3 regions of the Sedimenticola thiotaurini genome follow, and region 2 is predicted to be linked to each of the others. Evidence: predicted binding sites of a transcription regulator. Region 2 holds the regulator's gene; each other region holds the start of a gene.

Region 1 (10,331 bases), 1.5 Mb from region 2:
TTGCTGATACGCAGAACTTCCCAGAGCTCCACGTCAGTAAAATGGTTGAAGAAGTGCAGGGTTTTCAGGATGTTGAATTTCCGGGTGTCCGACACGACGGTATTGGTCGCCGGTTCCAACTGCTCATGCACCGTGGCCAGATCGCAGGCCAGATCCGCCCAGCTGCTGTAGCGATCCTCCGCCCGTTTGCAGAGGCAGCGCTCAACGATCCGCAGGATTCCCGCCGGAATGCCCCCCCGCACTTCCTGCAGTGGCGTTGGCGGGCTGTTGGAGATCTTCTGTATCAGGTCATACTGGTTTTCAGCAGTAAACGGTAACCTGCCGCTCAGCAGCTGGTACATGACCACGCCGAGGGAGTAGATATCCGCCTGTTGGCTCAGTTCATGGCCCATGATCTGTTCGGGGGACATATAGCTGGGCGTACCCACCGCGTCCACCACTTGGGTCAGTTCAGAATCGGCCAGCAGGGCGGTTCCGAAGTCGGTCAGCTTGATGTCGGTGCCGCCGCTGGTCAGCAGATTGGCGGGCTTGATGTCCCGGTGAATCAGCCCGTGGACAAAGGCATACTCCAGGGCGTTACAGCACTTGAAAATGATCTCCACCACATCGTCCAGGGGAAGCAGATTCTCCGGTTTGGTGTACTGCTTGAGGGTGTGGCCCTCGATATACTCCATGACGATATAGTGCATATCCTTTTCGGTCCCGGCGTCGAACACCGAGACGATATAAGGATGGCGTAGCTTGCCCGCCAGACTCGCTTCATTGATAAACATCTTTTTGAAGCGGGCGCCGTTGGTCGGGTCATTGAAGATATTCTGATGGGCGATCTTGATCGCCACTTCCTGATTTGAGAAGGGATCCTGGGCCAGATAGACCGAGGCGGTTGCCCCTTTCCCCAGCAGTTTGCGGATCTGGAACTTACCAATCGTGGTGCGCGTTAAATCGTCCATGACCGGTATCTCCGGTGGTGTATTCACAAGATTGCGAGTCCCAGGCGGTTGGTTTATTTATCTGACCAGGTCAGTTCAAAGTACTGGCACTGCTCCAGAAACGCTCCGGTGCTCTTGGGCATGGGTACCCTGGCCCCTGAAAGATAAGTGATAAGTTGAGTCCCGGCGGTGATCAGTTTCACGCCTTGGTCAATATGTCGTTGTCTTTCCTTGCTGGCCCGCATCGGCAAGTCGCTGACAAACTCTTCCACCTGCTCCCGCGAGGCAACAAATTCCGGCCAGACACTGAACAGGGCCTTGTCCTGCTTGATCAGTTCTATCTGCTGCTTGGCTGCCCGACTGTAGTTGCGAATGAAGGGGACCGCCGGGCCGAATATCTCGTCGTCGGTGAAGGTCTCCACCATATGGGTGGTGATGCGATCGATATCCTTCATCGACTGGGCGATTTTTCGATAACGCGACTCGAAGAGCTGGTCAAGGGGGTGGGAGAAGGCCTTGAACGGTTCGCCCCAGAGTTCATCAATACCCTCGTGACCGCTGTAGTGCTTCACCAGTTTGCCCAGTTCCAGCGCTTCCTTGAAGCAGTCCCCACAACGGATCATCAGTTCATTGTCGGGATTGACCTTGACCCCCTTGGCCTCCAGGTCAACGATGGCGTTAAAGATATCCGAGGCCCGATTGAACAGGGCGCCGGCCAGCATGGCGCCGTTCACCCGCTTGCGGGCCGGATCCTGCTGCTGCTCATAGGCTTCGCGCGCCTCTTCGAGCCGTTCGCCCGGTGTGTTGATCCCGCTCTCGGTATGGTGGAAAGCGCGCCGGGTCAGGTCGTCAATCAGTTTTTTCCGATTGGCGAGGGTATTTTCCGGGGTGGGATAGTAGCGGATCCAGTAACCGTCGTAGAAGACGCACTCTTTGTCCGCAATAATACGACGGGTACCATTCTCAGGATTGTTACTCATTCTTACGTCTGACATTGTTCAACCTAATCGGCCGCCAACCGGAAGTAGAATCGTTTTCTCCACAGGCCGTAAGGGTAAATTTTACGCTTAAAAATCGATGCAGGGAATCAGGTAATTGAGATGAAACAGCATAAAAATGCACATCAGGCACTTGCCGCAGTGGAATCGGGACAGCGGGTGTTCGTGCACGGGGCAGCTGCGACGCCGACACGGTTGATCGAAGGGCTGGTTTCCCATGCCGAACGGCTCCGGAATGTGGAGATCATGCATCTGCATACTTTTGGCGATCCGGCTTACGCCCGGGCCGATTATGCGGACAGTTTTCGTGTCGCCAACCTGTTCGTCGGCGGTAACATGCGGGCTTTCTACGATGGCGATCGGGTTGACTATCTACCGTGTCTGTTGTCGGAAATTCCGGCGCTGTTTCGTTCCGGTCAACGTCCTATCGATGTGGCGCTGGTGCATCTCTCGCCACCGGATGCCCACGGATTCTGTACCCTGGGCTGCAGCGTCGATGTGGCGCTGGAGGCGGTATACGCGGCCCGTACTGTGATTGCCCAGATCAATCCCCAAATGCCCCGGGTACACGGGGATGGCTTTGTGCATATCTCCCAGATCGATCATGCCATTGAGGTGGATGACCCCATCCCGGCGGTGCCCCGGGCGGTGCTGGGTGACGTGGAACAGGCCATCGGGCGTCATGCGGCCACGCTGATCGAAGATGGCGCGACTCTGCAGATGGGTATTGGCGCCATACCCGACGCGGTGCTGGCCGCCCTGCACGGGCATCGCCATCTGGGGATACATACCGAGATGTGGTCGGATGGTCTGCTGGATCTGATCGAGAATGGCGCGGTGGATAATTCGCGCAAGAAGAGCCATCGGGGCAAGACGGTGTCAGGTTTTGTCATGGGTTCAAAGCGGGTCTATGAATTTATTGATGACAATCCGTCCGTCATCCAGGCCCGCATCGACTGGGTTAACGCGCCCCATGAGATTGCCAAAAATCCCCGCGTCACAGCCATCAATTCGGCAATTGAAGTGGATCTGACCGGTCAGGTGTGTGCGGACTCCATCGGCCATCGCATCATCTCCGGGGTGGGCGGGCAGATGGATTTCATCCGGGGCGCGTCCCTGTCGCCCGGAGGTAAACCGATAATCGCTCTGCCCAGTCGAACTAAAACTGGGCTGTCCCGTATCGTCTCCACCATCAAGCCGGGTGGCGGTATCGTCACCACCCGCTCCCATGTCCACTACGTAGTTACGGAGCACGGTGTGGCGAATCTCTATGGACGTACCCTGAATGAGCGGGCCGAAGCGCTGATCGCCATTGCTCACCCGGATGACCGGGAAATGCTTGCTCGGGAGTGGCATGGGCTGCGGGCGGCACGGGGTTGACAGGAGTGCAATGTCTGTTTCCAGTCCCTGGTTAGGGAATAGTAGGACTTTAGAGAAAGGAGATCGACATGAAAAGAAACTTAACGATAAGTTAATAAAAGTGAAATAGAACCTTCCAATTTTTCCATCTGATATATGTCAGACAATGCGCTAAGCAGTTGAGTGCCCGATTGAAACTTTTCCATACCACTTTCATGGCATGGAAATTGTACTGCCTCCTGAAATAAGAAACCTGAAGCTGGCGGGAGTACCGGCTACAGAGTTAGTCACCTTCCAGCACTGATAACTGAGGCAGGGGTTAATGAACGAAGAGCGCAAATTTGAGCTACTCGAAAAGAGACTGGGTGTGTCACGTCGGGACTTTATGAAGTTCTGTACCGGTGTGGCGGCGACCATGGGGCTGACAACCAGTGATGCCATGGCGATGGCCGAGGCGGTGGCCACCCCCCAGGCACGACCGCCGGTAATCTGGCTACATGGTCAGGAGTGTACGGGCTGTACCGAGTCCCTGCTGCGCTCTGAGCATCCCACCCTGGAGAGCCTGATCCTGGATCTGATCTCACTGGATTACCATGAGACCCTGGCGGCCGCCGCCGGGCACCAGGTGGAGGCAGCCAAGCAGGCTTCGATGGAGGCCAACAAGGGCAAGTATCTGCTGGTGATTGAGGGTGCCACGCCGGTGAAAGATGGTGGCATCTACTGCAAGATCGGTGGCAAGACCATGCTGGATCATGTGAAGGAGGCTGCTGATGGCGCGGCCGCCATTGTCGCTATCGGCTCCTGTGCGTCCTGGGGTGGTATCCCCTCCAGCGGCATCAATCCCACCGAGGCCAAGGGGGCACCGGATATACTTACAGACAAGACCGTGGTGACTATCCCCGGTTGTCCGCCCAACCCCTATAACTTCCTCTCCACCGTGCTGCACTTCGTTACTTTCGGCAAGCTGCCGGCGCTGGACCATCTGAATCGGCCCAAGTTCGCCTATGGTCGGCTGATTCACGAGAACTGCGAGCGGCGCCCACATTTCGACGCCGGTCGTTTTGCACTGGAGTTTGGTGATGAGGGACACCGCAAGGGGTACTGCCTGTACAAGCTCGGGTGCAAAGGCCCCGAGACCTATGCCAACTGCCCGGCTGTGGAGTTCGGCGATGTGGGTGGCGGTGCCTGGCCAGTGGGTGTGGGTCACCCCTGCTTCGGTTGTACCGAGCAGGGTGTGGGCTTTACCAAGGGGATCCACCAGTTGGCTGATGTGAAGACCCATACGCCGCCGAATGCCTTCCCCTATGTCAATGATCGCCCGGGTGCCAGAAATGCCACTCCGGCTGCTGCCGCCCTGGTGGGTGGCGTGATCGGTGCCGTGGTCGGGGCAACTGCTATGGCAGCCAGGAAACTGGGCAGCAGCGAGCAGGCCGATGGCGACGACAGCCAGTCCTAGGGGGGCGTGATGAAACGTAGAGATTTTATCAAAGCTGCTGCGGGTGGTGCCGCAGCGCTCTGCGGTGCTGGCAGTGTCGAGGCCCGACCGAATAAAGAACCGCTGGAGAATGCCGTTGGCATACTCTATGACGCGACCCTCTGTGTCGGCTGCAAGGCCTGTGTGCGGGCCTGCAAGGAGATTAATGATCTGCCGCCGGTGACCCAGGGCGAAGAGGTGCAGTACGACGCCTCCCGCGGCGTCACCGGTGCCACCTACAACGTGATCAAGGTGTATAAGAACGGCACCTCGGAAGTGAAGGATCGAGAGATCGACGGCTTTTCGTTTGCCAAGAAGAGTTGCATGCACTGTGTCGATCCCGGTTGCGTCTCCAGTTGTCCGGTTTCCGCCATGACCAAGCACCCGGTGACCGGTATTGTGCAGTACAACCCGGATACCTGTATCGGTTGCCGCAACTGCATGGTGGCCTGTCCCTTCAACATTCCCCAGTATGAATTTCACGACCCCAGGGGGCAGATCCAGAAATGTTTCTTCTGTAACCAGGCGGGCGTTGATCGGATCTCCCAGGGACTGTTGCCCGGTTGTGTCGATGTCTGTCCCACCGGTGCGACCCTGTTCGGCACCCGCAAGGATCTGCTGGCCGAAGCGAAACGGCGACTTGCTGCCAAACCGGGCGAGACGCTCACCTATCCCCGGGGTCGTGTCACCGATCAGGTGCATACCCATGAGAAAGCCGCGCCGGAATACCAGCAGCACATTTATGGCGAGCACGAAGTGGGTGGTACTCAAGTGATGCATATCGCTGGCGTACCACTGAAAAAGCTCGGTATGCCGGAACTGCCTGAGCGCTCCTATGCTTCCATTGCAGAAGGGGTTCAGCACACGCTTTACAAGGGCATGATCGCGCCGGCGATCGCCCTGGCGGGGTTGGCCTACGTGGTCAAGCGTAACACCAGTCAATCGGACCAGGATGATGAGTAAGCATCCCGGACTCAAACCAATAGAGGTGAACCATGAGTGAACATCAACCGGTGGAAGGTAAGATTTTTACCCTGCCATTCATGTTCCTGGGTGTGCTGGCTGCCATCGGGCTCTATTTCCTCGGTGTACGATTCATTGACGGAATGGGAGCGGTAGCCAATATCAATTCAGGTTATCCCTGGGGTATCTGGGTCGTCTACGACGTGGTGGTGGGCACGGCCCTGGCCTGTGGCGGTTACGCCCTGGCCTTTGTTATCTACGTGCTGAACAAAGGGAAATACCATCCGCTGATCCGACCGGCCATCCTGGCCAGTCTGTTTGGTTATGCCCTGGGCGGTTTTGGTGCCTTTTTCGATATGGGACGCTACTGGCAGTTCTATAACATCGCCATGCCGTCCAACTGGAACTTCAACTCGGTCATGCTGGAGGTGGGGCTCTGTGTGATCACCTACATCTTCGTGCTGTTTATCGAGTTTGCCCCCACCGTGCTGGAGACCATCGGAGCCAAAAAGGCGTTGCGCTGGTTGAACAAGGTTCTGTTCTTTTTCATCGCCCTGGGTGTGTTGCTGCCAACTATGCACCAGTCCTCCCTGGGTTCTCTGCTGATCATCATGGGCGCCAAGGTGCATCCGCTCTGGCAGTCGCTACAGTGGCTGCCACTGATGGCACTGTTGTCTGCCCTTACCATGGGTTTCTCCATTGTCATTTTTGAAGCGTCGTTCTCTGCGGTTGGATTCAATCGGCGGCCCGAGACCCCACTGCTGGCCCGTCTGAGCAAAGCGATTATCTGGCTTATCTCAGTTTTCCTGATAGTGCGTCTGACCGAACTGGTGTTGCGTGACAAACTGGGTTTTGTCTTTGCCGGTGATCTGGCCGGCAACATGTTCCTGCTGGAACTGGCGCTGTTTGTCTTCCCGTTGCTGGTGATGCTCTTTCGGGGGCGCCGTGATAATGCCCGCCTGCTGCTGCTCGCCGCGGTGTCGCTGCTGTTCGGTGGTGCTCTGTACCGTTTCAATGCGTTCCTGATTACCTACGATCCCGGCCCCGGTTACAGCTACTTCCCGTCGGTCCCCGAGATCATGGTGACCGTGGGCATTGTGGCGATTGAAATCATGGCCTATCTGGTCTTCGTTAAGAAACTGCCCGTTCTGCACTCTGCTGAACACGCGTAAGGCAGAACAGACATTCCTTAAGTAGGAGAAAATATTGTGGCTACTCGTATAACTGTTGATCCCGTCACCCGCATCGAAGGACACCTGCGTATCGATGTCGAGGTTGAGGATGGCAAGGTCAGTAATGCCTGGTCCTCCGGCCAGATGTGGCGGGGTATCGAGAAGATCCTGGTAGGTCGTGATCCGCGTGATGCCTGGGTTTTTACCCAGCGTATCTGCGGTGTCTGCACTACCGTGCATGCCCTGGCCTCGGTGCGAGCGGTAGAGAATGCGCTGGACCTGGAAGTTCCGCTGAACGCCCAGTTTGTGCGTAACCTGATTGTCTCCGCCCAGGCGGTACATGATCATATTGTGCATTTCTATCATCTGTCCGCGCTGGATTGGGTGGACGTGGTATCGGCCCTGGAGGCCGATCCCAAGGCCACTGCCAAACTGGCGGAGAGTCTCTCCTCCTGGGGCAGCAATGGTCCACACGAGATGCAGGCGGTCAAGGATAAACTGGCGTCGTTTGTATCCAGTGGACAGCTGGGTCCATTTGCCAACGGTTACTGGGGCCATCCGGCCATGAAGCTGTCGCCGGAAGTTAATCTGCTGGCGGTTGCCCACTATCTGCAGGCGCTGGAAGTGCAGCGTTACGCGAACAAGATCGTCACCATCCTGGGCGGCAAGACTCCCCATATCCAGAATCTGGCGGTGGGCGGTGTCTCCAACTCCATCAACCTGGACAGCCAGTCGACCCTGAACATGGAACGCTTGCTGGCGATCAAGGGCTGGATCGACAAGCTGGCCGATTTCGTACACAACGTCTATCTGGTGGATGTGCCGGCGATCGGCGCCTTCTACCTCGACTGGGCCGGTTACGGTCAGGGCGTTACCGACTACCTGTCGGTTCCGGATATGCCGATCGATACCAAGGGTACCCGGTTTGCCCTGCCGGGTGGGGTGATTACCGGTGGTGATCTGAGTACCTTTAAACCGATCACCAGCTACCAGGACGCCCTGTTCCGGGACGGGGTGAAAGAGAGCTCCAAGCACGCCTGGTACGAAGGCGACGCTGCACTGCATCCGTGGGAGGGGGAGACCGAACCCCAGTACACCGACTTCCAGGATGAGGGTCAGTACTCCTGGATCAAATCCCCGACCTTCTATGGTAAGCCGGCCCAGGTCGGTCCGCTGGCTAATGTGCTCTGTATGGTGGCGGCCGGCAATGAATCCGCCAACAAACATCTGAATACGGCCATGAGCACCCTGAATACCGTAGCGGGAGAAGAGATACCGCTGGCGGCACTGCACTCCACCATCGGCCGGCATGCGGCCCGTGCGGTACGCACGGCGGTGATGCTGGACAACATGAGCGAGCAGTGGAACATGCTGGTGGAGAACATCGGCAAGGGCGATACCGACACCTTCAACCAGCCGGTCTTCCCCAAGGGCGAAATCAAGGGTTTTGGTTTCCACGAGGCGCCGCGCGGTGTGCTCTCACACTGGGTGGTGATCAACGATGGCAAGATCAAAAACTACCAGTGCGTAGTACCCAGTACCTGGAACGCCGGTCCACGCAATGAGAATGACGCCATGGGTCCCTACGAAGCTTCGCTGATGGGTAACCCGGTAGCCGATCCCGAGCAGCCGTTGGAAGTGCTGCGCACCGTGCACTCGTTTGATCCCTGTATCGCCTGTGCCATTCATTTGGCGGATACCGAGCAGCAGGAGATTATCAAGGTCAAGGCGCTCTGAGCATCAATTTATCTACCACCCGAATCACTCCTGTTATCCTCCCTTTCCTCCCCCTGCCATGGGGGGGAGGCTTTTTTTCGGAGTGAAGTTGCACGGTTGGTTCACGGGGCGATCGAGTTATGTATATAGCTGGTGTTCCGAATCGGTTCAATGCGAGCCCTTTCCTGACGAGGTGAAGAGAAGATGAGCGTGGCATTGATAGGTCTGGGAAACGTCCTGCTCTCCGATGAAGGAGTGGGGGTTCGCGCCGTTGAACTACTGGTACAGCGGTATAGTCTGCCGGAGTCTGTTGAGGTGATCGATGGGGGCACTTCCGCCATGGATCTGCTGAACCCACTGAGCAATAATCGACAGGTAATTATCGCCGATGCGGTAAAGACCGGTGCACCACCCTGCACCCTGGTGCGGCTGGCGGATGAGGAGATACCCAAATTTTTCCAGACCAAGATATCGCCCCATCAACTCGGCCTGTCCGATCTGCTGGCACTACTGACGGTACAGGGTGAGGCCCCGGAGAAGATCACCATTATCGGCATGGTTCCCGAATCCCTTCGCACCTGCGTAGGCCTCACGGATGGAGTGAGTGCCAAAATGGATGAGATGGTGGAGATGCTGGTGGATGAATTGCGTTCACTTGGCATTGAGCCAAAACTCAGGCAGGATGGAAATCAGGGCTTCTGGGCGGAAGCGGGACAGGCAAGCCAACAGGTAATGGTCAGGTAAAACATGTGTATCGGAATTCCAATGCAGGTGATAGAGCAGCGTGATCTGATGGCGCTGTGTCGTGGACGCGGGCGCGAGGAGATGGTCAATACCATGCTGATCGGTCCCCAGGAGCCGGGCACCTGGATTCTCAATTTCATCGGTTCCGCCCGGGAAGTGCTCAGCGAAGCAGAGGCAAAACAGACCAATGACGCTCTGGATGCGCTGGAGCAGATCATGAACAGTGACGGGGAAGTGGATGTGGATACCTATTTTGCCGACCTGGCTGATCCTAACCGTAAGCCCGGCAGCTTTCCTGGCGATCAGGGTTGATCGATCGTGACCTGTCCGGCGTTTTTTACCACTGCACCCGCTGACCAGATTACCCAGGCATTTCGTCAGATCGAACAGAACCAGATGCGGGGCCTGCCGGTCTGCAATGCGAAGCTCACCACCGAAGTAGTGGGATTGCGCCGGTTTGACCAGTACTGGCTCGGGGTGCTGATCACCCCCTGGACCCTGCAACTGATTCTGCTGCCGGCCACCGACCGGGCAGAAAACCTGCCGGAGGGGGCATGCCGGACAATGCAGTTTCCCCAGGGGGAGATTGTATTCATGGCTTCCGATAACCCCGATCTGGGGACCTACCTGGCCTGTTCCCTGATGTCCCCACTGCATGACTACCCCTCTCAAGCGGTTATCCGGAATACGGCTGAAGAGGTGATGTCACTGCTGTTCCAGTCAGCTGAAACCCAACCGCAGGGCGAGTCGGTCAAGGTGGCCATGCCGGGCAGACTGGATGTGGAGCGGGAGGCAAAAACTGGCGAGAAAAAAACCGCCACTCGGCGCGAGTTTCTGCGTGGGATGATGGGTTAGGAGTTCCCGATCTGTCTGTTCAGGCAACTGCTGGTCCGGGTTGTTGTCAGCCGGGACTACCGCCTGATCATATCTCTGTAAGCGTGCCAGGAGGCATGTGCCACAACCGGAAACCCTATGG
Region 2 (10,331 bases):
ACCGGCCTGTGCCGCCTGCTGCGTGGGGAGGCGATGAAACTGCGGGAAGTTGATTATGTCCAGGCCGCTGTTGCCTTTGGTGTAGGGCACTTTCAGATCATCCTGCGTCATATCCTGCCCAACGTACTGCACATCGTGATGATTACCGTGGTGCTCGACTTCTCCGGCCTGGTACTGGCCGAAGCGGTGCTCTCTTATGTCAATATCGGCGTCGACCCCACCATGAACAGTTGGGGCAACATGATCAACAGTGCCCGGCTGGAGATGGCCCGGGAGCCGGTGGTCTGGTGGTCCCTGCTGGCTGCCATGATCTTCATGTTCACACTGGTGCTGTCGGCCAATCTCTTCTCTGATGTGGTGCGCGATGCGTTTGATCCGCGTCTGCGCAGTTCACGCTGATCCCACCATGGAAACCGTAGTGGCATGAACGATATTCTGCTGAGAGTCAAAAACCTGCAAACCTGGCTGGGCGACGGGAAACACCCGGTACGGGCGGTGGATGGTGTGGACCTGGAGATTCGCAAAGGCGAAACCTTTGCCCTGCTGGGTGAGTCGGGCTGTGGGAAGTCCATGACGGCCCTGTCCATCATGCGTCTGCTGCCCCCGGTTGGACGTATTGTCGGCGGGGACGTCCATCTGGGTAAGACTGCCCTGCTGGAGTTGCCGGAGTACGTCATGCGTGAAGAGCGCGGTGGCCGCATGGCGATGATTTTCCAGGAGCCCATGACCTCGCTGAACCCGGTCTTGACCATTGGTCGGCAGATCGGGGAGGCGGTGAGAATCCATGATGGCACCGAAACGGACTCGGTGGAGCAACGGGTGGTGGAGTTACTCCGCTCTGTCGGCATTCCCGATCCGGAGCGGCGCATCAACGAGTATCCCCATCAACTCTCCGGCGGTATGAAGCAGCGGGTGATGATCGCCATGGCGCTGGCCGGTCGCCCGGAACTGTTGATCGCCGATGAGCCCACCACCGCACTGGACGTGACGATCCAGGCCCAGGTGCTGAAGTTGCTCAAGGATCTGCAACAACAGACCGGGATGGCGATACTGCTCATTACCCACGATCTTGGCGTGGTGGCCGAGGTGGCGGATCGGGTGGCGGTCATGTATGCCGGTCAGATTATCGAAGTTGCAACCCGGGAACGCTTCTTCGGCCATGCCCGGCACCCCTACAGCCAGAAGCTGTTTGAGTCGTTGCCGGACGCCAAGAAACGGAGCCGGCGCCTGGCTGTGATCAAGGGCAATGTGCCGCCCCTGGACCAGGTATTCACCGCCTGCCGTTTTATCGACCGTTGCCATCGGGCCTTTGAGGATTGTGAAACGGCCCCGGGCTGGACCGAGCTGGAGCCGGGCCAGGGTGCGCGCTGCTATCTGGCCGCCCACGAGGATCCGGTCACCATTATTGAACCGGATGAGGCTGAACACGCCCCGGTAAATCCCGCCACCAGCCATCAGCCGCTGCTGGTGGTGGACAATCTAAAGGTCCATTTTCCGATCCACAAAGGGCTGTTCAAGCGCACGGTAGGGCATGTGAAGGCGGTGGATGGTGTCTCCCTCTCCATCGCGCCGGGTAAGACCCTGGCCCTGGTGGGTGAATCGGGTTGTGGCAAGACCACGGTGGGCAAAGGCATACTTCAGCTGGTCAGGCCGACCGCCGGCACGGTCGATTTTTCCGGTGATGAATTGACCCGGTTGGGGGGCAGTGCCCTGCGGGCTCGCCGGTCAGAATTGCAGATTATTTTCCAGGACCCGGTTGCCTCGATGAATCCACGCATGCTGGTGGGTGATATTGTCGAAGAGGGGATGAGAGCACAACGGATCGGCGGTTCGGCGCAACAACGTCGTGCCCGGGTGACGGAGCTGTTGGAGCAGGTCGGCCTGCCTGCCGATGCGGTGGATCGCTATCCCCACGAGTTCTCCGGCGGGCAGCGTCAGCGGATCTGTATTGCCCGTGCCCTGGCGGTGGATCCTAAACTGATCATCTGTGATGAGCCAACCAGCGCACTGGATGTATCGGTGCAGGCTCAGATACTTAATCTGCTCAAACAGTTGCAGAACAGTCGCGGGCTCGCTTTCCTGTTTATCACCCACAATCTGTCGGTGGTCTCCTACCTGGCCGATGAGGTTGCGGTAATGTACCTGGGCCGGATTGTGGAGCAGGCTGAGGTGGGGCAGTTGCTGGCATCACCCAAACACCCTTACACCCAGGCGCTCCTTTCGGCAGTACCGGTGGCCGATCCCGAGTCGAAACGGCAGGTGATCCGCTTGGAAGGGGATATGCCGTCCCCTGCCAATCCGCCACCGGGTTGCTATTTCCATCCGCGCTGTCCGGTGGCGATGCCCCGCTGCCGGGAGGCGTACCCGGAACTGAAGCGGCTGGTTGATGGTCGTCAGGTGAGCTGCTTCAAGGTGGAGCAGGAGCAGTAACTCCAGGGGATCTACAGGGTCTGTTCGGTAACGTCCACAAACAGCTGTAATCGTTGGCCGGGCTGCAGGTAGCGATCATCCAGGGTGTTCCACTTTCTCAGGTCGGAAACAGACACATTGAATCGCTGTGCAATCAGCGCCAGTGAATCTCCCTTGCGTACCCGATAGCGCAGACTGCTGCGGGTATTGACTGGTGGGGACAGGGTCGGTACCAGCTGGGCTGCATTCTGTTGTCCCTTGTTGGTCTGTTGCCAGATGACCAGCTGCTGGCCGGGCCGCAGTGTATCCCGGGGGGACATGCCGTTCCAGCGGGCCAGTGCCCGATGGTTGACCCGATAGCGTCTGGCGATATCCCAAAGGGTGTCGCCCGGGACTACCTTGTGGGTCACCCGTTTCCCTTTATGCTGCCGGTTTTGGGTTTTCGCCAGGCGGGCGTCCGCCGTATGGGTGTACTGATCCAGACTTTTGGCCGCGACCGGTATTAACAGATGTTTGCCGGCGCGGATATTATTGCCCTTCAGCTTGTTTACCTGTCGCAACAGTGCCACGGTGGTTTTGTATTTCCTGGCAATGCTGCCCAGATTGTCGCCTGGATGGATCTTGTAGCGGGTCCAGTGCAGCCGTTTCTGCGGATCGAGTTCGGCCAGGGCCTTGTTGAACTGCTCCACCTTTTCCACTGGAATGCTCAGGCGGTGCGGTCCGTTCGGTGCTGTTGCCCAGCGATTGAAACCGGGATTGAGTTTGTAGAGCTCTTCAATGGAGATGCCAGCCATGTCGGCCGCCAGGGCGAGATCGAGCTGGGAGTCGATATCAATACTGTCAAAATAGGGTTCGTTGGGGATCTCGACCAGGGTGACGCCATACTGTTCCGGATCCGCCATCACCTTGGCTACCGCGAACAGTTTCGGTACGTAGCGCATGGTCTCGTCGGGCAGCTTGAGGGACCAGAAATCGGTCGGTTTGCCCTGTTGCTGGTTACGCTTGATGGCCCGCTGCACCGTGCCGGCCCCCGCATTGTAGCTGGCCAGCGCCAGTTCCCAGTCCCCATCAAATCGTTCCGCCAGACTGCCCAGGTATTTAAACGCTGCCCGTGTGGCCGCTACCACGTCCCGTCGACCGTCGTACCACCAGTTCTGTTGCAGGCCGAAATGTTTGCCGGTTGAGGGGATAAACTGCCACAGACCGGCGGCGCGACCATGGGAGTAGGCGAATGGTTGGAAACCGCTCTCCACGATCGGTAGCAGGGCGAGTTCACTGGGAATGCCTCTGCGTTCAGCCTCTTCCACGATAAAATGGAGATACGGAGCCGCGCGGTTCTGCACCCGGTCCAGGTAGTCGCTGTTGGCGGTGAACCAGCGGATCTGCTGGTCGATACGGGGGTTATCGGGGATCTCCAGCCTGAAACCGGCGCGCAGCCGATCCATCAGGTTGTCCGGCGAGCTATCTGCCGCCTGCTGCTCACTTTCACCGGATTCGGAAGAGTCCGGAAGAGGGACCACCTGAGGAGCGGAAACCAACGCCTCATGCAGGCGCTGCTCGGCTGCCAATGCGGTGTCAGTCCGGGCGGTCACGGAATGAAGTTCTGTGTCGTCCGTATTTAGTTCGGCTTTGTGGCCGAGGGTATTGCAGCCGCTCAGAGCCAAGGCGGTCAGGAGAGGCAGAGTCAGAAATCTCGTCGACATGAAACTATCCGCGGCTGTCTGGCATTCGTTGAAATGTGTCGGGATCATACGCAAATCACCCGTTTTTTTCCAGGAATCAGGTCATGTTAACGGCAACGAAGCGGGGTCGGTGTCACTTTTATGGATCGCACCTTGTCGATCCGGGTGATGGAGCGGACAGCCGGTTCAACGGCGGGTCGGCAGAAAAGCGTATAGTGCCCGGGATCCAGGGGGGAATCTCCGGCCGGAATGGGGTACAGTTCGGTTCATCGCACACTAACGCACCTGCTGATGAAAAGAGTATTTAATCGGATCACTGTCCCACCCGCTACAGATGCGCTTCGGACCTGGTTCAACACCACGCCAGGCAAGGAGTTGCTGGCCCTGGAACAGGCCGTACTGGAGGGGCTGCTGGCCGAATGTTTCGGTTACTACCTGTTGCAGATCGATTGTCTGGGGGTTCAGCTGGATCCGCTCGGAATGAGTCGAATCAAGTCTCAGGTCATATTAGTGCCGAAAGCGGATGATGCGTTCGATAGTCGATGCGTAGTGGGGGATCCGCAGTATCTGCCGGTCGCTTCCGACAGCATCGATACGGTGTTGCTGCCCCATACGCTGGATTTTTCCAGAAATCCACACCAGTTGTTACGTGAAGTGGAGCGGGTGCTGATTCCCGAAGGGCATGTCATTATTGTCGGTTTTAACCCCTGGAGCCTGTGGGGGTTGTGGCGGCTGTTACGGTTACGCAGCAAGCGGGTTCCCTGGATCGGGCACTTTATCTCCTCCTGGCGGGTGCATGACTGGTTATCGTTGCTTGGATTTCAGATCAAGGCGGAGCAGGGCGCGATGTTCCGTCCGCCGTTGAGCCATCCCCGTATGCTGCAGCGTCTGGAATTTCTGGAACAGTTGGGCGGACGCTTCTGGTCGCCGCTGTCTGGTGTCTACCTGATACTGGCGGTTAAGCGGGTGTCCCGGCTGACGCCCATCAAGCCGGCCTGGAAGTTGCGCCCCCGACCGATCAGGGGCGGCGTGGTGGAGCCCACGGCAAATCATATCAGACCTCCCTGGAGTAGAGATTAAGTGGTTGATAGAGTAGAGATTTATACAGATGGTGCCTGTAAGGGGAATCCCGGTCCAGGGGGGTGGGGCGCGGTGTTGCGCTTCAAGGGGAAGGAGCGTCATCTGTATGGTGGTGAAGCGGAAACCACCAATAACCGGATGGAGCTGACCGCCGTGATCCGGGCCCTGGAGGCGCTGACACGCCCGACCAGCGTGCGGGTGACCACCGACTCCAAGTATGTGCAGAACGGCATTACCAGCTGGATTGCCAACTGGAAGCGGAATGGTTGGAAAACCGCCGCCAGGAAACCGGTCAAGAACAGTGATCTCTGGCTGCAACTGGATCAGTTGGTCACCACCCATGACGTGCACTGGGCCTGGGTCAAGGGGCATAGCGGCCATCCGGAAAATGAACTGGCGGATCAGCTCGCCAACAGAGGTGTAGAGGAGTTGACATCATGAGTACACGGCAGATCGTGCTGGATACAGAAACCACCGGTCTGGAGCCGAGCCAGGGGCACCGGATTATCGAGATCGGCTGCGTGGAGATGGTTGACCGACGCTTGACCGGTAATAACTTCCACCAATATCTGCAGCCTGACCGGGAGATTGATCAGGCCGCCATCGAAGTGCACGGCATCACCAATGAGTTTCTTGCCGACAAACCCCGTTTTGCCGACCTGGTGGATGATTTTATTGCCTATGTGGACGGGGCGGAGCTGATCATCCACAACGCGCCGTTTGATATGGGCTTCCTGAATCACGAGCTGAAGCTGTTGGCGGCGGATCATCCACCCCTGGAAAGCTTCTGCACCGTGGTGGATACCCTGGTGATGGCAAAGAAGATGCATCCGGGGCAGCGCAACAGTCTGGATGCCCTGTGCAAGCGCTATGACATCAATAACAGCCATCGGGAGCTGCACGGTGCGCTGCTTGATGCGGAGATTCTGGCTGACGTATACCTGATGATGACCGGCGGTCAGAGCGCCCTCTCCCTGGATGCCAGTGGCAGTGATGGGGAATCCTTTGGGGAGCCGATTCAGCGCCTGGATCCGGCCCGGCCCCGCTTAAAGGTGGTGCGGGCCAGTGCCGATGAGCTTAGTGCCCATCAGCAGCGGCTCGATCTGATTGAAAAAGGCGCCGGTGGTGGTTGTCTGTGGCGGCAACTGGATCAGGCCGGGGTGGCCGGCACCCCAGGGGGGGAGATTAAGTGAACTGCCGTTCCCGGATATTACCCTGATCACCACGCAGGATCTGCTGTAAGCGTGGGATATCAAGCAGTTGGATATGTTTCCGCTCCACCTTGAGCAGCCCCTCGTCCTGGAAGCGGGTAAACAGCCGGCTCACGGTTTCGACAGCCAGGCCGAGATAGTTGCCGATCTCATGCCGTGACATACTGAGGTAGAAATCAGAGGGAGAAAAACCGCGCCGCTGGAAGCGCTCGGACAGGCTCAGCAGGAACGATGCCAGCCGCTCTTCCGCATTGCGTTTACCCAGCAGGGTCAGCATGTTCTCATCCTGGCCGATTTCCCGGCTCATCAGGCGGTACATCTGGTGTTGCAGACTGGGTATGGTACTGCTGAGTTCCTCCAGTCGCTCGAACGGGATCTCGCAGACCGCGGTGGTCTCCAGAATCTTGGCGGAGCAGTTGTGATAGCCGCTCTCAATTGCGTCCAGCCCGATCATCTCTCCCGGCAGGTGGAAACCCAGAACCTGCTCGCTGCCATCCTCACCGGGATCGAAGCTCTTCACAGTACCGGTTTTGACCACGTAGATGCACTGGAAGTCGTCACCCTGTTGAAAAAGGTGATCGCCACGGTGCAGCGGTCGGCTGCGCTTGACGATGGCATCGAGCTGATCCACGTCTTCCGGAGTGAGACCCATGGGGAGGCACAGTGAGGTCAGACTACAGTTCCTGCAGGCAACCTTGATATTATCGAAAGAGATGACCTTATGTCCGCTCACGTCATGAACCTGCATCGCCGTTAGTAGCGGCTATTTTGCAGATTGCTTTGCTCTGGATCAAGTAACATTTCCCCGGACTGCACCAAAACCTTGCGGATTTTCGCCCGGATGGCCCGCAAGGACGTGCCGGGCACTAAACCGGCCAGTTTGTGGGGTAGTCATCGTTAACAATAATTCGCCAGCCTTTTGATTGAGGCTATAGTCGCTTTCGCGTACCATTAAGCCCCGTCCTGAACTTTTTCTTTCCTCCACCTGCAGACACAGAGTCTATGACCAAATTCGTATTTATCACGGGCGGCGTTGTTTCCTCGCTGGGCAAGGGTATTGCCTCCGCTTCACTGGCCGCATTGCTCGAAGCGCGTGGCCTCAAAGTAACCATGATCAAGCTGGATCCCTACATCAATGTGGATCCGGGCACCATGAGTCCTTTCCAGCATGGGGAGGTGTTTGTCACGGAGGATGGTGCGGAAACTGACCTCGATCTGGGCCATTACGAGCGTTTTATTCGCGCCACCATGGGCCGTAACAATAACTTCACCACCGGCCAGATATACGAAAGTGTCATTCGCAAGGAGCGACGCGGCGATTATCTCGGCGGCACGGTGCAGGTGATCCCCCATATCACCAACGAAATGAAAGACAGTATCCGGTTGGGGGCCGGCGACGCGGACATCGCCCTGGTGGAGATCGGCGGCACGGTGGGTGATATCGAATCCCTGCCTTTTCTGGAAGCCATCCGTCAGATGGGGGTGGAACTGGGCAAGCAGAACGCCCTGTTCCTGCACCTGACTCTGGTTCCCTATATTCCGACCTCGGGTGAGATCAAGACCAAACCGACCCAACACTCGGTCAAGGAGCTGCGCTCCATCGGTATTCAGCCGGATGTACTGCTGTGCCGTTGTGAGAGCGCGCTGCCGGATGCGGAGCGCAAGAAAATCGCCCTGTTCACCAACGTGCCTGAAGAGGCGGTGATTACCGGGGTGGATGCGGACAATATCTACCGCATTCCCCTGTTACTGCACGAGCAGAAGATGGATGAGCTGGTGGTACGCCAGTTCGGCCTCAATGTGCCGGCAGCGGATCTGTCGGAGTGGCGTGCGGTGATTGACGGCCTGGAGAATACCGACGGCAGCGTCACGGTGGCTATGGTCGGCAAATACATGAATCTGACCGAGGCCTACAAATCCCTCTCCGAGGCGCTGATTCACGCCGGTATCCACACCCATACCAGGATCAACATCAAATACATCGACTCCGAGCAGGTGGAGAAAGAGGGCACTGGCTGCCTGGCCGGGGTGGACGCCATTCTGGTGCCCGGTGGTTTCGGCGAACGGGGTGTGGAGGGCAAGATAGAGACCGTGCGCTACGCCCGTGAACAGCGTATTCCCTACCTGGGTATCTGTCTGGGTATGCAGGTGGCGGTGATCGAATATGCCCGTAATGTGGCGGCTATGGCGGATGCCCACAGTACCGAGTTCAACCGCGAGACCCCCTATCCGGTCATCGCCCTGATTACCGAGTGGCTCAATGCGGATGGCGAACTGGAGGTGCGTAGTGAGGACTCGGATCTGGGTGGCACCATGCGGCTGGGCGGCCAGGAGTGCCGGCTGAGCGAAGATGCGCTGACCCGCAAGCTCTATGACAGTGACACCATTGTGGAGCGTCACCGGCACCGTTATGAGTTTAACAACCAGTACCTGGATAAGCTGGAGAAGGCCGGGCTGACCATCGCCGGTCGATCAATGGATGGAAAACTGGTGGAGATCATCGAGATCAAGGAGCATCCCTGGTTTATCGCCTGCCAGTTTCATCCGGAGTTCACCTCCACGCCCCGGGATGGGCATCCGCTGTTCACCGGCTTTATCCAGGCGGCAAGGAAACATAAATACGACATGAGCAGGGAGAGTGTACCAGCATGAAATTAGGTGAATTCCAGGTAGGTCTTGAGCACCCGCTGTTTCTGATTGCGGGCCCCTGCGTGGTGGAAAGCGAGCAGATGGCAATGGATACCGCCGGCACGTTGAAGGCACTGACGGATCGCCTGGGTATCCCCTTCATCTACAAGTCATCCTTTGACAAGGCCAATCGCTCCTCCGGTGAGAGCTACCGGGGCCCCGGCTTGGAGGCGGGCCTGAAGATCCTGGAGAAGGTGAAACGGGACATCGGTGTCTCCCTGCTGACGGATGTGCACGAGGATACGCCGCTGAACGAGGTGGCTGCGGTGGTTGATGTGCTGCAGACGCCGGCCTTCCTCTGTCGCCAGACCAACTTCATCAAGTCAGTCGCCAGTCAGGGATTGCCGGTCAATCTGAAAAAAGGTCAGTTCCTGGCGCCCTGGGATATGAAACATGTGGTGGAGAAGGCCCGTGCCACCGGAAATCAGCAGATCATGGTTTGCGAACGGGGTGCCTCGTTTGGGTATAACAATCTGGTCTCCGATATGCGCTCCCTGGCGGTGATGCGGGAGTGTCAGGTGCCGGTGGTGTATGACGCCACCCATTCCGTGCAGTTGCCGGGCGGCCAGGGCAACGCCTCGGGCGGACAGCGCGAATTCGTGCCGGTGCTGGCGCGTGCCGCCGTTGCTGCGGGTATCGCGGGGCTGTTCATGGAGACCCACCCGAACCCGGAGAAGGCCCTCAGTGACGGCCCAAACTCCTGGCCGCTGGACCGGATGGAAGCTTTGTTGGAGACCTTGATGGAGTTGGATCAGGTCACCAAGCGGCGCGGGTTTATCGAGAACACGCTTTAATTCGATCTGCCAGACGGCTGTTGAGGTCCGTTTCCTTAACAGTTTTGACCTTTTTAACAGGCCGTGTCCCGGGCGACCGGGATCGGGAGAGGGTACTTGATAGCGCGCGACGGTGAGTCGAACACGACGCCTGCCGCGGAGCCCGGCCCGGCCAACGCCACTGTTGTGAGTGGACGATTTAACGGCCCGGTTTTCGGTCGGGTCTGGACCCTATCTTTAACGCTTTAATATTAAAATTAATCCAACAAATTGGAGTGACAATGTCTGAGATTGTTGATGTTCGAGGTCGTGAAATCCTGGACTCCCGTGGCAACCCCACTGTCGAGGCGGATATCATTACCGCTGATGGCGCTATTGGACGGGCGGTGGCACCCTCCGGTGCTTCCACCGGCTCCCGCGAGGCGCTGGAACTGCGTGATGGCGATAAACAGCGTTACCTGGGCAAGGGCGTGCTGAAGGCGGTCGGA
Region 3 (10,331 bases), 1.9 Mb from region 2:
TGCGGGATATCTACTCCCCCATCGAAGCGGGTAAACGTTTCGCCCTGGTGATGATGGTGGTGATGATCGCGCCGCTGGCAGGGCCGGCCGCCGGCACCTATCTGCTGCACTTCGGCTGGCATGCGATCTTCTGGCTGTTTGCGGTCTACGCACTGGCGCTCTGCCTGAGCCTGCTGCTGTTTGTCCCGGAAACCCATCCGAACCCGAAGCGGAGCATCTCCCTGAGCCGGGTATTCCGCCAGTACGGGGCGGTGATCCGGTATCGCATCAATGGCCGGCGTATTGCGATCCGTTTCCCCATCGCCATGGCGTTCAGTGGTGGTGTGATGATGATCTTCGTCACCCAGTCGGCGGCCATCTACCTGGAGCACTTCCAGACCGGCGAAACACTGTTTCCGCTGCTGTTCGGCGCCAATATCGTGGTGCTCGCCAGCGGCAACCTGGCCAGCGCCCGGCTGTTGGGCCGGATCAATCCCCAGACTCTGTTCCGCAGCGGCATCCTGCTCCAGCTGCTGGCTATCGGTAGCCTGTTTCTGGTTGTCCTGCTGGGCCTGGACCGGCTCTACGTAGTGGTGCCGCTGATCATGCTGGGGGTCGGCAGTATCGGCCTGACCAACCCGTCGGGTATGACCATCTTCATGAGCTATTTTCCCCGTGGGGGCGGTAGTGCGTCGGCGGTGTTTACCACCCTGATGTTCTCCCTGGGCGGGGTGCTGGGGTCGCTGCCGAACCTGTTCCCGGGGCACGGCCTGTTGCCGACGGTCAGCGTGATGCTTGGCTCCACACTGGTGGCCAATCTGATTGGCCAGGCGATCCCGCCGGTCCAGGTGGCGGGTGCCGTAGCCGGTTAACCGGGCAGTTGCGGGCCGGTAGTTCTGATGCAGTCAATCGAGGGTGGTCAGACGCCGCAACAGATCACCCCAGCCGTGGCTGAGAATCACCAGCAGGGGGATGACGGTGTTAAAGGCGTACAGCACATGGCGTATACGGGGGTTGGCGTCTCTCATCTCCATGTAGTAGTCGATCACCATGCGCCCTTTGAAGGCGATGAATCCGGCCACCAGCAGGGTCAGGGGCCAGCCGGCGTGGCCGGTCTCGGCGAACCAGGCGCCGGCGATGGTCAGGGCGATCAACAGCAGCCAGATTTTTTCCGCGCGCCCCATGTTCACCTCAGAATGTAGAAAAAGGGAAAGATCACCAGCCAGATCACATCCGTGGTGTGCCAATAGACTGCGGCCGCTTCCAGGCCGCTGTATTCGCCGGAGGAGTAGGCGCCGCGGTTGGTGCGGAATGCCACCCAGGCCAGGCCCAGCAGGCCCCAGAACACGTGTACCAGGTGGTTGAGGGTCAGGTAGTAGTAGACGGTGTAGAAGATGCCGGTCTGGCCATCCACGCCGTGGGCCACATTCCAGCGGATCTCGAAAAATTTGACCAGCGGATAGCCGCAGCCGAGCAGGAGTGCCAGCACCACCCAGCGGAATGCCCGGGTGGCGTCGTTGCGTCGTATCGATTCCACCGCCTTGACCATGCTGTAGCCACTGGTGAGCAGCAACAGGGTGATGGTCACACCGGCCAGGGTGAGGAGTTTGTCCGGTCCGCTCTCGAACGCCTGCGGGTGATGTACCTTGGCCACGAAGTAGACGATGAACAGCATCAGGAATTCCACCAGGACGCAAAAGATCCCGACCCAGATTCCACTGTTTCCGGGGATACGTCGGCGCTCGATCTCCGCTTCCGTGGTGACGATCTGTGGCTCGGTACAGGGGCTGTTCATGGCGCCCATTATTTACAAGGGTGGCTGGAAATATATGATCAAGGTCAAACTGCCCGTTTCTCCGCCGGCGCGTTGCAGGCGCCGCGAGTCGACCCCGTGACCGGAGTTGTGCGGGTCGGTGTGGCTGTTGATCATGGCGCCGACCATAACAGCAGGGTAGTTCGACTGTCTTTAAGTGGTTTGACACGACGCTCCGCTACAGACATGGGAGCGGAGTTGATCTAATGTACCGGGTTGATAAATGATCAGGATGGCAGTGTCGGCAGGGTGCTCGACGAGCCGGTTTTGGGGTGGTTGATTTGAATTTTATTAACGGTATGGCCGTGCTGCTGTTCTATCAGTTGCTCGGTACGGTTGTCGGTATGCTCCTGGGTCTGAGCATACCCGGCCCGGTGCTGGGTATGATCTTTCTGTTTCTCTCCCTGTTGCTGATGGGGCGTGTACCGGAGTTCCTCCGTTTTACCTCGAGTAATCTGCTGGCCCATCTGTCGTTGCTGTTTATTCCCGCCGGGGTGGGGGTCATTACCCACCTGCAGCGCATCGGCAGTGAATGGGTGGCGATTGTGACCACCCTGTTTGTGAGCACCGTGGTCAGCATGGCTGTCACCGCGTTGGTGATGCAGAAGGTTATACAGCTGCTGCAGAAAGGAGACGGGTGATGGATGCCGATCTGGCCCAGATCTGGGTATATCTCTCCACTTCGCCCCTGCTGGGACTGACGGTGACCCTGATCGCCTATCTGATCGGGATCAGGCTCTATGTACTGTCCGGTACCAATCCCCTGGCCAACCCGGTTGCCATTGCCATCCTGTTTATCATCGGCTACCTGTATCTGAGCAATACCCCGTTTGAAACCTATTTTGACGGCGCCCAGTTCGTCCACTTTCTGCTGGGGCCGGCAACCGTGGCGTTTGCCATTCCCCTGGTTCAGCAGATTGAGAAACTGAAGGCGATCTGGATACCCCTGGCCATCAGCGTGTTTATCGGCGTGGCCACCGGCGCGCTCTCATCGGTTGCTGTGGCCTGGCTCCTGGGGGCCAGCCAGGAGACCCTGCTGTCGTTGGCCCCCAAGTCCATTACCACACCGATTGCCATGGGAGTCTCCGAGCAGTTGGGCGGCCTGCCCTCATTGACCGCGGTGCTGGTGATATCCACCGGTATCGTGGGGGCGGTGATGGGTACCAAACTGTTTGAATTGCTGCATATCCGGGATGACAGCGTGAAAGGTGTCGCCATGGGACTGAACGCCCACGGTATCGGCACCGCCCGGGCGTTTCAGGTGTCGTCAGAGATGGGGGCGTTTTCCGGCCTGGGTATGGCGCTGATGGCGTTTGCCGGTCCCCTGCTGATCCCCTGGCTGCTGTCGCTGTTCGGTTTTTAAGCGGGCCTGTGCGTCGGGTAGCCGGCGTCCGCCGTGGCGTCAATACAGGCGGTGGCGGAAAAGCCAACCGGCCATCGCCAGGGTCACCAGGCCGATAATGGCCATCGGCCAGTATTGATGAACCAGCAGATCATAGCCGTTGCCCTCCAGGGTGACGCTGCGCACGATCACCAGGAAATAGCGTAGCGGATCGAGATAGGTGAGCCACTGGATCGGCTCCGGCATATTGGCAATCGGGGTGGAGAAGCCGGACAGGATCACCGCCGGCACCAGGAACAGAAAGGCCCCCAGTACCGCCTGCTGCTGGGTCACGGCGATGGCGGAGATCATCAGTCCCACACCCACGGCGGAGAGCAGGAACAGCCCGATGCCCAGGTAGAGCGCCCCCAGGCTGCCGCGCAGGGGGATTTCGAACAGCAGCACCATCAGGGCGATAATCAGGCTCGCCTCCAGCAGGCCGATCACGATGCCGGGAATGGCCTTGCCGATCAGAATATCCAGTGGCCGCAGGGGCGTCACCAGCAGCTGGTCAAAAGTGCCCGCCTCCCGTTCCCGGGCCACCGACAGGGCGGTCACCAGCAGGGTCACCACCAGGGTCAGCAGACCCACGATGCCGGGCACGATAAACCAGCGGGATTGCAGGTTCTCGTTGTACCAGGCACGGGTCTGCAGGGTGACCTGGGGACCCTGGCTGCCCTGGGATTCCAACCAGTCGCTGTTGTACTCCAGCAGTATGCTGCGCAGGTAGTTCATAGCCACCATGGCGGTGTTGGAGTTGCGGCCATCCAGTATCGCCTGCAACAGTGCGCCGTCACCCTGCAGCAGTTCGGCGCTGAAGCGCTGGCCGATGTGCAGCACCAGCAGCACCTCCCGGTTGTCGATCAATGGGGCCACTTCACTGTCCCGTTCAACATGGGCGACCACCTGAAAATGGGGCGAGCCCTCGATGCGGCTGACCAGCTCCCGTGCCGCGCCGCCGTGATCTTCGTTATAGATCGCCACCGGCACATTGTTCAGGTCATAGGTGGCGGCAAAACCGAACACCATTAGCTGAATAATGGGCGGGCCGATGATCACGAAGCGGCTGCGCTTGTCCCGCAGCAGGGCCAGAAACTCCTTGATAGCCAGGGCGATGATCACTCTGAAATACATGGCTACTCCAGGCGCTTGTGGAACTTGCGCCACACCAGGGTGAAAAACAGCAGCAGCATGATCAACAGCGCCCCCATGTTGCCCAGCACCACCGGCCAGACATCGCCGGCCAGAAACAGGGTCTGTAGGATGGCGACGAAATAGCGCGCCGGTACCAGGTGGGTGATGAACTGCACCCAGCCGGGCATGGAGTTGATGTCGAACAGGAAGCCGGACAGGATGAAGGCCGGCAGAAAGGTGATGATGATGGCCATCTGCCCCGCCACAAACTGGTTTTTGGCCACGATGGAGATGAGCAGGCCGATGGCCAGTGCCACCAGCATGAACAGGGCCGAACTCACCATCAACAGCCAGAAAGAGCCGCGCAGCGGCACATCGAACTGCCACACCGCCAGGGCGACACTGAACAGCATGCCACCCATGCCCAGCACAAAGTAGGGGATCAGCTTGCCCGCCAGTACTTCGATCCGGTGCAGCGGCGTCACCATCAACGCCTCCATGGTGCCCCGTTCCCACTCCCGTGCCACCACCATGGCGGTGAGCAGGGAGCCGATCAGGGTCATGGTGATGGCGATCAGTCCCGGCACCAGGAACCAGCGGCTGGAGAGGGCGGCGTTGAACCAGACCCGCTGTTCCAGGCTCACCGGCATGGGCAGGGCTTGGCCGCGACTCTCCGCGTAGTGGTCCAGCCAGGCCAGCCAGGTTCCCTGGATGTAACCCTGGGTGATATTGGCCTGGTTGGAGTCCACACCGTTGATAATGACCCCGATGGGGGCCTCGTCACCGGATAGCAGGCGGCTGGAAAAATCGTTGCGCAGCCAGACGATGCCGTCGATCAGGCGCTGGTTGAGTGCCTGTTCCGCCGCCTGGATGGTGTCGAAGCGCCGGGGATTGAAAAACTCGGAACGGTCGAAGGCACCCGCCAGTGACTGGCTGGCGGTATCCGGCTGCTCAATCACGATGCCGACCGGGATCAGTTTGGCATCCAGGGAGACCCCGTAACCGAACAGGAACAGCAGCACCACCGGCATCACGAAGGCGATGGAGATGCTGGACGGATCACGCAGAATCTGCAGGCTCTCCTTGCGGATCATGCCCCACAGACGCATGCCGACGCCTGCCCTCATCGGGGTGCCTCCGCCGTCTTCGCCTGGCGCTGCTCGATCAGCTGAATGAAGGCGTCCTCCATGCTCGGGTCGGGATTTTCCGGGCTCCGTGCATGGCTCTTCATCTCCAGCGGCGTGCCCTCCGCCAGCACCTCACCGTCGGCCATGATCACCAGCCGGTCGCAATAGTTCGCCTCCTCCATGAAATGGGTGGTGACCAGCACCGTGACCCCCGCTTCCGCCAGGGTGTTGGTGCGGGCCCAGAACTCCCGTCGTGCCAGGGGATCGACACCGGAGGTGGGCTCGTCCAGGAACAGAATCTCCGGTTCATGCATCAGCGCCGCGGCGAAGGAGAGACGCTGTTTATAACCCAGGGGCAGATCATCGGCATTGCTGTTCCGGTAGCCGGTCAGCTCGAAAGTGGTCAGGGCCCACTCGATGCGCGCCCGCTGCTGTCTGCCCCGCAGACCGTAGGCGCTGGAGAAAAAACGCAGGTTCTGGCTGACCGACAGGTTGGAGTAGAGGGAAAACTTCTGCGCCATGTAACCGATACGGGCGCGGGCCGATGCCGCCATCTCCTGCAGGTCGTGGCCGGCCACCGCCAGTTCGCCGCTGCTGGCGGGCAGCAGGCCGCAGAGCATGCGGAAAGTGGTGGATTTGCCGGCCCCATTGGCCCCCAGCAGGCCGAAGATCTCACCCCGGCGTACGCTGAAGCTGACATTGTTTACCGCGATGAAATCTCCGAAACGGCGCTGCAGTCGATCGACCCGGATAACCTCGTCACCCGTCGACCCGTGGATATTCAGCTCCAGGGAAAACACCTCATCCGGATTCTGGGGGCGGCTCTTGAGACGGGCCACAAAGGCATCCTCAAAGCGGGGTTTGACCGGGGTGATCTGCACGGCCGGCTGCCCCGGCAGCACGCTTTCCGGCCTCGGTGTGTGTGCTGTTTCCATCACCAGGCGCACCGCTTCCCCTTCAATCAGGGCGTCCAGCACGCCGGGTGCCCGGCTCAGCCGCTCCTGCAACTGGCGCTGAGTCAGACCCTGGGCACTGACCTGAAAGGTCCGTCCCGCCACTGCCTGGCTGAACCGGGCCGGTTCATCCTGGCCCAGCAGTTTGCCCTGGTGCAGCAGGATCACCTCATCGCAGCGCTCCGCTTCGTCCAGGTAGGCGGTGCTGAGCAACACACTCATACCCACTTCCTGCACCTGGCGGTAGACGATCTGCCACAATTCGCGCCGTGAAACCGGATCCACCCCCACCGTGGGTTCATCCAGCAACAGCAGGCGGGGTGAGCTCAGCAGGGTACAGGCGAGCCCCAGTTTCTGTTTCATGCCACCGGACAGGTGCCCCGCCAGCCGCCGGGTGAACGGGCCCAGGCCGGTCATGCGCATCAGTTCCGCGTAACGGGCTGGCCGGCTGGCTTTCGGCATGCCCTGCAGGTCGGCGTAGAGATCGAGATTCTCCTGTACGCTCAAATCTTCATAGAGACCGAAGCGCTGGGGCATATAGCCGACGCTGGATTGTACCGCCAGGGGATCGGCGATGGCGTCAATGCCGAGCGCCCGGATCGATCCGGCATCCGGCAGCAGCAGACCGGCGGCCAGCCGCATGGTAGTGGTTTTGCCCGCCCCGTCCGGACCGATCAGGCCGGTGACCCGGCCCGGCTGGATCGTGAAACTGATTTCATCCAGGGCATCCACCGGTCCGGCCGTGGACTGAAAGCGTTTGCAGATGGAGTTGAAGCTGAGCGCCGGGGCGGCCACGCTACTCTCCGCACTGGTTGACGGTGGTATCGGACGGTTTCTGACCAAGCGGTATGGTGACGCTCACCGGCATCCCCAGGCGCAGCTCACCCTGGGGGTTGCAGACATGGATTTTCACCGAGTAGACCAACCGGGTACGCAGCTCCGGGGTCTGTACACTCTTCGGTGTGAACTCGGCGCTGGGGGAGATGTAACCGATCCAGCCGCTGTAGCTTTTATCTGGATAACTGTCGGTGTGGATGGTTGCCTTGACCCCCAGGGGCACCTTGCCCAGCGCCGGTTCCGGCAGGTAGGCCCGTACCCAGACCGGATCGATATAGGCCAGGGTCAGTACCGGGGTCTGGGGGCTGGCCATGTCGCCGGGCTCCAGGATACGGTTGCGTATGATGCCGTCGCTGGGCGCGTAGAGGTTGGCGTTGTTCAGACGCTGCCTGACCAGGGCCAGTCCGGCCTGGCGTGCGGCCAGTTCAGCCCGGGCGACGGCGATCTCCTCCTTGCGCGGACCCGCCTTCAGCAAGGCCAGGGTTTCCCGGGCCACCTCAACCTGGGCCGCGGCCGCTTCAGCCAGGGACTGGGCGTTCTCCACATCCTCGGGGGAGACCAGCTCCTTGTCCAGCAGGCGTGCGATGCGCTGGTAACTGCTTCTGGTGGACTTGGCCCTGGCCAGGGCGGCGTTCAGTTCCGCCTGTCCCTTGCGGATCTCTTCCGGTCGGCTGCCCGCTTCCAGCTTGGCCACCACCTGCTCCTGCGCGGTCAGGGTCGCCTCGGCTTCGGCCAGCTGGGCTTCCAGCAGTTCGGTTTGCAGACGTCCCAGCAGTTGTCCCCGGGTCACCCGGTCCCCCTCCTGGACCAGGATCTCGGCGATATGGTCACTGCCGTTGAAGGCCAGTTGCGCTTCCCGGATATCCACGTTGCCGTACAGCTGCAGTGTCGTACTGTCGATCTCCTGTTGGTCGCTTTGCCACCAGAATCCGGCCACGCCGGCCGACAGCAGCATGAGCAGCAACGGGATAACGACTTTTTTCTTCTGCATGTCCAACTACCCTGTGTTGATGGTATCGGCCTTGGCCTGGCAGGTTTTCTCTGTCACCAACATACGAGGACCGAAAGATTATCCTACACGAACAAAGGTTAACGGAACATCAACGGCGGGGTCCGGGCTGCCATGCATCAGACCCAACTCTTTCCGCCGCGGACCGGATGAACACCCCGTGGCACGGGTCTGGGGATGCTCCACGTCGTACCCCACCTGTTAACGGTGACGACTTCAGGCCTGGCGGCTGGTACATTAACCCGCTGCCAGGCTTTCTGATAACCGTTGGGGGCGGCTCTTCCCGATTGGTGGTTGGGCCGAACTGAAACGGAATCAGCGTGGCAGGATACAGTGCATCACCATGGGGGAATACATGCGTCGCAATTTTATTCTGTTTGCCAGCGGTTCGTTAATTGCCATTGCACTGCTTCATCTGGTCTGGCGGCCGGCCGTCTGGTTGCTGTTGCCACTGCTGCCGCTGATTCTGCTGGGACTGTATGACATGTTCCAGCAACAGCACGCGCTCAAGCGCAACTTCCCGCTGTTCGGTCGGGGGCGCTGGATCATGGAGTGGTTCCGTCCGTTTATCCGTCAGTATCTGCTGGAATCGGACACCGACGGTGCCCCGATCAACCGCATGTTCCGCAGCATTGTCTACCAGCGCGCCAAGGGCGCCCGGGAGACGGTGCCGTTCGGTACCCAGCTGGATACTTACCGGAATGGCTATGAGTGGATCGGCCATTCGCTCTCCGCCCTGGATGTGGCCGAGCTGGATATCGATATGCGGGTGCTGGTGGGCGGACCGGCCTGTCGTCAACCCTATAGCGCCAGTGTGTTCAATATATCGGCCATGAGTTTTGGCGCGCTCAGCTGCAACGCCATCCTGGCCCTCAATGGTGGCGCCAAAGCGGGCGGCTTTTATCACAATACCGGTGAAGGCGGCATCAGCCGCTACCACCTGGAACCGGGCGGCGACCTGGTCTGGCAAGTCGGCACCGGCTATTTCGGCTGTCGGGATGAGGCCGGTCACTTCTCCCCCGAGGCGTTTCGGGAGAAGGCGCGCCTGCCCGCTGTGAAGATGATTGAGATTAAACTCTCCCAGGGGGCCAAGCCGGGCCATGGCGGTATACTGCCGGCGGATAAGAACTCGCCGGAGATCGCGGCCATCCGGGGGGTGGTGCCCGGCACGCCGGTCATATCTCCGTCCGCCCACTCCGCTTTCTCCACACCCCTGGGGCTGCTCGATTTCGTCCAGCAGTTGCGCGACCTGTCCGATGGCAAGCCGGTGGGTATCAAGCTGGCGATTGGTCGCCGGAGCGAGTTCATTGCTATTTGCAAGGCGATGGTAAGCAGCGGCATCACGCCCGATTTCATCACCGTGGATGGAGGTGAGGGGGGTACCGGTGCGGCGCCCCTGGAGTACGCCAATTCGGTCGGTACCCCCCTGCGGGAGGCGTTGGCGTTTGTGGATGACTGCCTGACCGGTTTCGGTGTCCGGCAGGATATCCGCATCATCGCCTCGGGAAAGATGATTTCCGCTTTCCACCTGGTGAAGAACCTGGCCCTGGGGGCGGATATCTGTAACAGCGCCCGGGGCATGATGCTGGCGCTGGGTTGTATCCAATCCCTCACCTGTAACAGCAACGCCTGTCCGACCGGTGTGGCCACCCAGGACCCCCGTCTCTACCGCGGCCTGGTGGTGGGGGACAAGGTGCGGCGGGTGGCCAAGTTCCATGAAAAGACCCTGCATGCGACGGCGGAAATTATCTCGTCAGCGGGGCTGTGCCATACCCGGGAGTTGACCCGTACCCATATCTATCGCCGCATTAACCAGGAGAGTGTGCGGCGCTATGATCAGGTGTTTCCCTACGTGGAACCGGGCAGCCTGTTGAGCAGTGAGCCACCCGAGCGGTTCCGGCTCGACCTGGAAGAGGCGTCACCGGAGAGTTTCATGCCGGACAAATGTCTGACCCGGATCAACCGCCACGCCAGTGAAGTAACCGCTGGTGATACAGGTAGTGAGTCGGCACTGGAGAGGGTGTAACGGATCAGTTGGCCGGCCTAAGCCAGCCAGAGTTTGGCTGGGTTTAATGGTATCCCCTGCTGACGCTGCTCC

Evidence for each region. Region 2 encodes FNR, which switches genes on or off when oxygen is low (the NO sensors DNR and NnrR bind a similar motif). Its sites were predicted from a motif close to TTGATNTANATCAA; they were not measured.
Region 1: AAY24_RS00725 (hydrogenase small subunit) is a predicted target of FNR. The motif match lies at 3,436-3,449, and genes of this name have one in related genera.
Region 3: AAY24_RS16360 (cytochrome c oxidase subunit 3 family protein) is a predicted target of FNR. The motif match lies at 1,809-1,822, and genes of this name have one in related genera.

Annotation. Positions count from the first base shown of each region.
Region 1 is NZ_CP011412.1:153,995-164,325, forward strand. It holds gene AAY24_RS00710 (serine/threonine-protein kinase) at 1-950, opposite strand, end outside; gene AAY24_RS00715 (hypothetical protein) at 1,004-1,924, opposite strand; gene AAY24_RS00720 (acetyl-CoA hydrolase/transferase family protein) at 2,030-3,307, shown strand; gene AAY24_RS00725 (hydrogenase small subunit) at 3,609-4,742, shown strand; gene hybA (hydrogenase 2 operon protein HybA) at 4,752-5,723, shown strand; gene hybB (Ni/Fe-hydrogenase cytochrome b subunit) at 5,756-6,895, shown strand; gene AAY24_RS00740 (nickel-dependent hydrogenase large subunit) at 6,932-8,632, shown strand; gene AAY24_RS00745 (HyaD/HybD family hydrogenase maturation endopeptidase) at 8,816-9,355, shown strand; gene AAY24_RS00750 (HypC/HybG/HupF family hydrogenase formation chaperone) at 9,377-9,667, shown strand; gene hybE ([NiFe]-hydrogenase assembly chaperone HybE) at 9,674-10,210, shown strand; gene AAY24_RS00760 (DUF2189 domain-containing protein) at 10,267-10,331, opposite strand, start outside.
Region 2 is NZ_CP011412.1:1,646,329-1,656,659, reverse strand. It holds gene AAY24_RS07535 (ABC transporter permease) at 1-399, shown strand, start outside; gene AAY24_RS19570 (ABC transporter ATP-binding protein) at 424-2,430, shown strand; gene AAY24_RS07525 (lytic transglycosylase) at 2,442-4,112, opposite strand; gene AAY24_RS07520 (class I SAM-dependent methyltransferase) at 4,383-5,171, shown strand; gene rnhA (ribonuclease HI) at 5,172-5,612, shown strand; gene dnaQ (DNA polymerase III subunit epsilon) at 5,609-6,364, shown strand; gene fnr (fumarate/nitrate reduction transcriptional regulator Fnr) at 6,357-7,115, opposite strand; gene AAY24_RS07500 (CTP synthase) at 7,385-9,034, shown strand; gene kdsA (3-deoxy-8-phosphooctulonate synthase) at 9,031-9,864, shown strand; gene eno (phosphopyruvate hydratase) at 10,125-10,331, shown strand, end outside.
Region 3 is NZ_CP011412.1:3,547,650-3,557,980, forward strand. It holds gene AAY24_RS16350 (multidrug effflux MFS transporter) at 1-851, shown strand, start outside; gene AAY24_RS16355 (cytochrome C oxidase subunit IV family protein) at 885-1,163, opposite strand; gene AAY24_RS16360 (cytochrome c oxidase subunit 3 family protein) at 1,166-1,774, opposite strand; gene AAY24_RS16365 (CidA/LrgA family protein) at 2,074-2,433, shown strand; gene AAY24_RS16370 (LrgB family protein) at 2,433-3,155, shown strand; gene AAY24_RS16375 (ABC transporter permease) at 3,195-4,307, opposite strand; gene AAY24_RS16380 (ABC transporter permease) at 4,310-5,434, opposite strand; gene AAY24_RS16385 (ATP-binding cassette domain-containing protein) at 5,431-7,182, opposite strand; gene AAY24_RS16390 (HlyD family secretion protein) at 7,184-8,215, opposite strand; gene AAY24_RS16395 (FMN-binding glutamate synthase family protein) at 8,589-10,259, shown strand; gene AAY24_RS16400 (metallophosphoesterase family protein) at 10,277-10,331, opposite strand, start outside.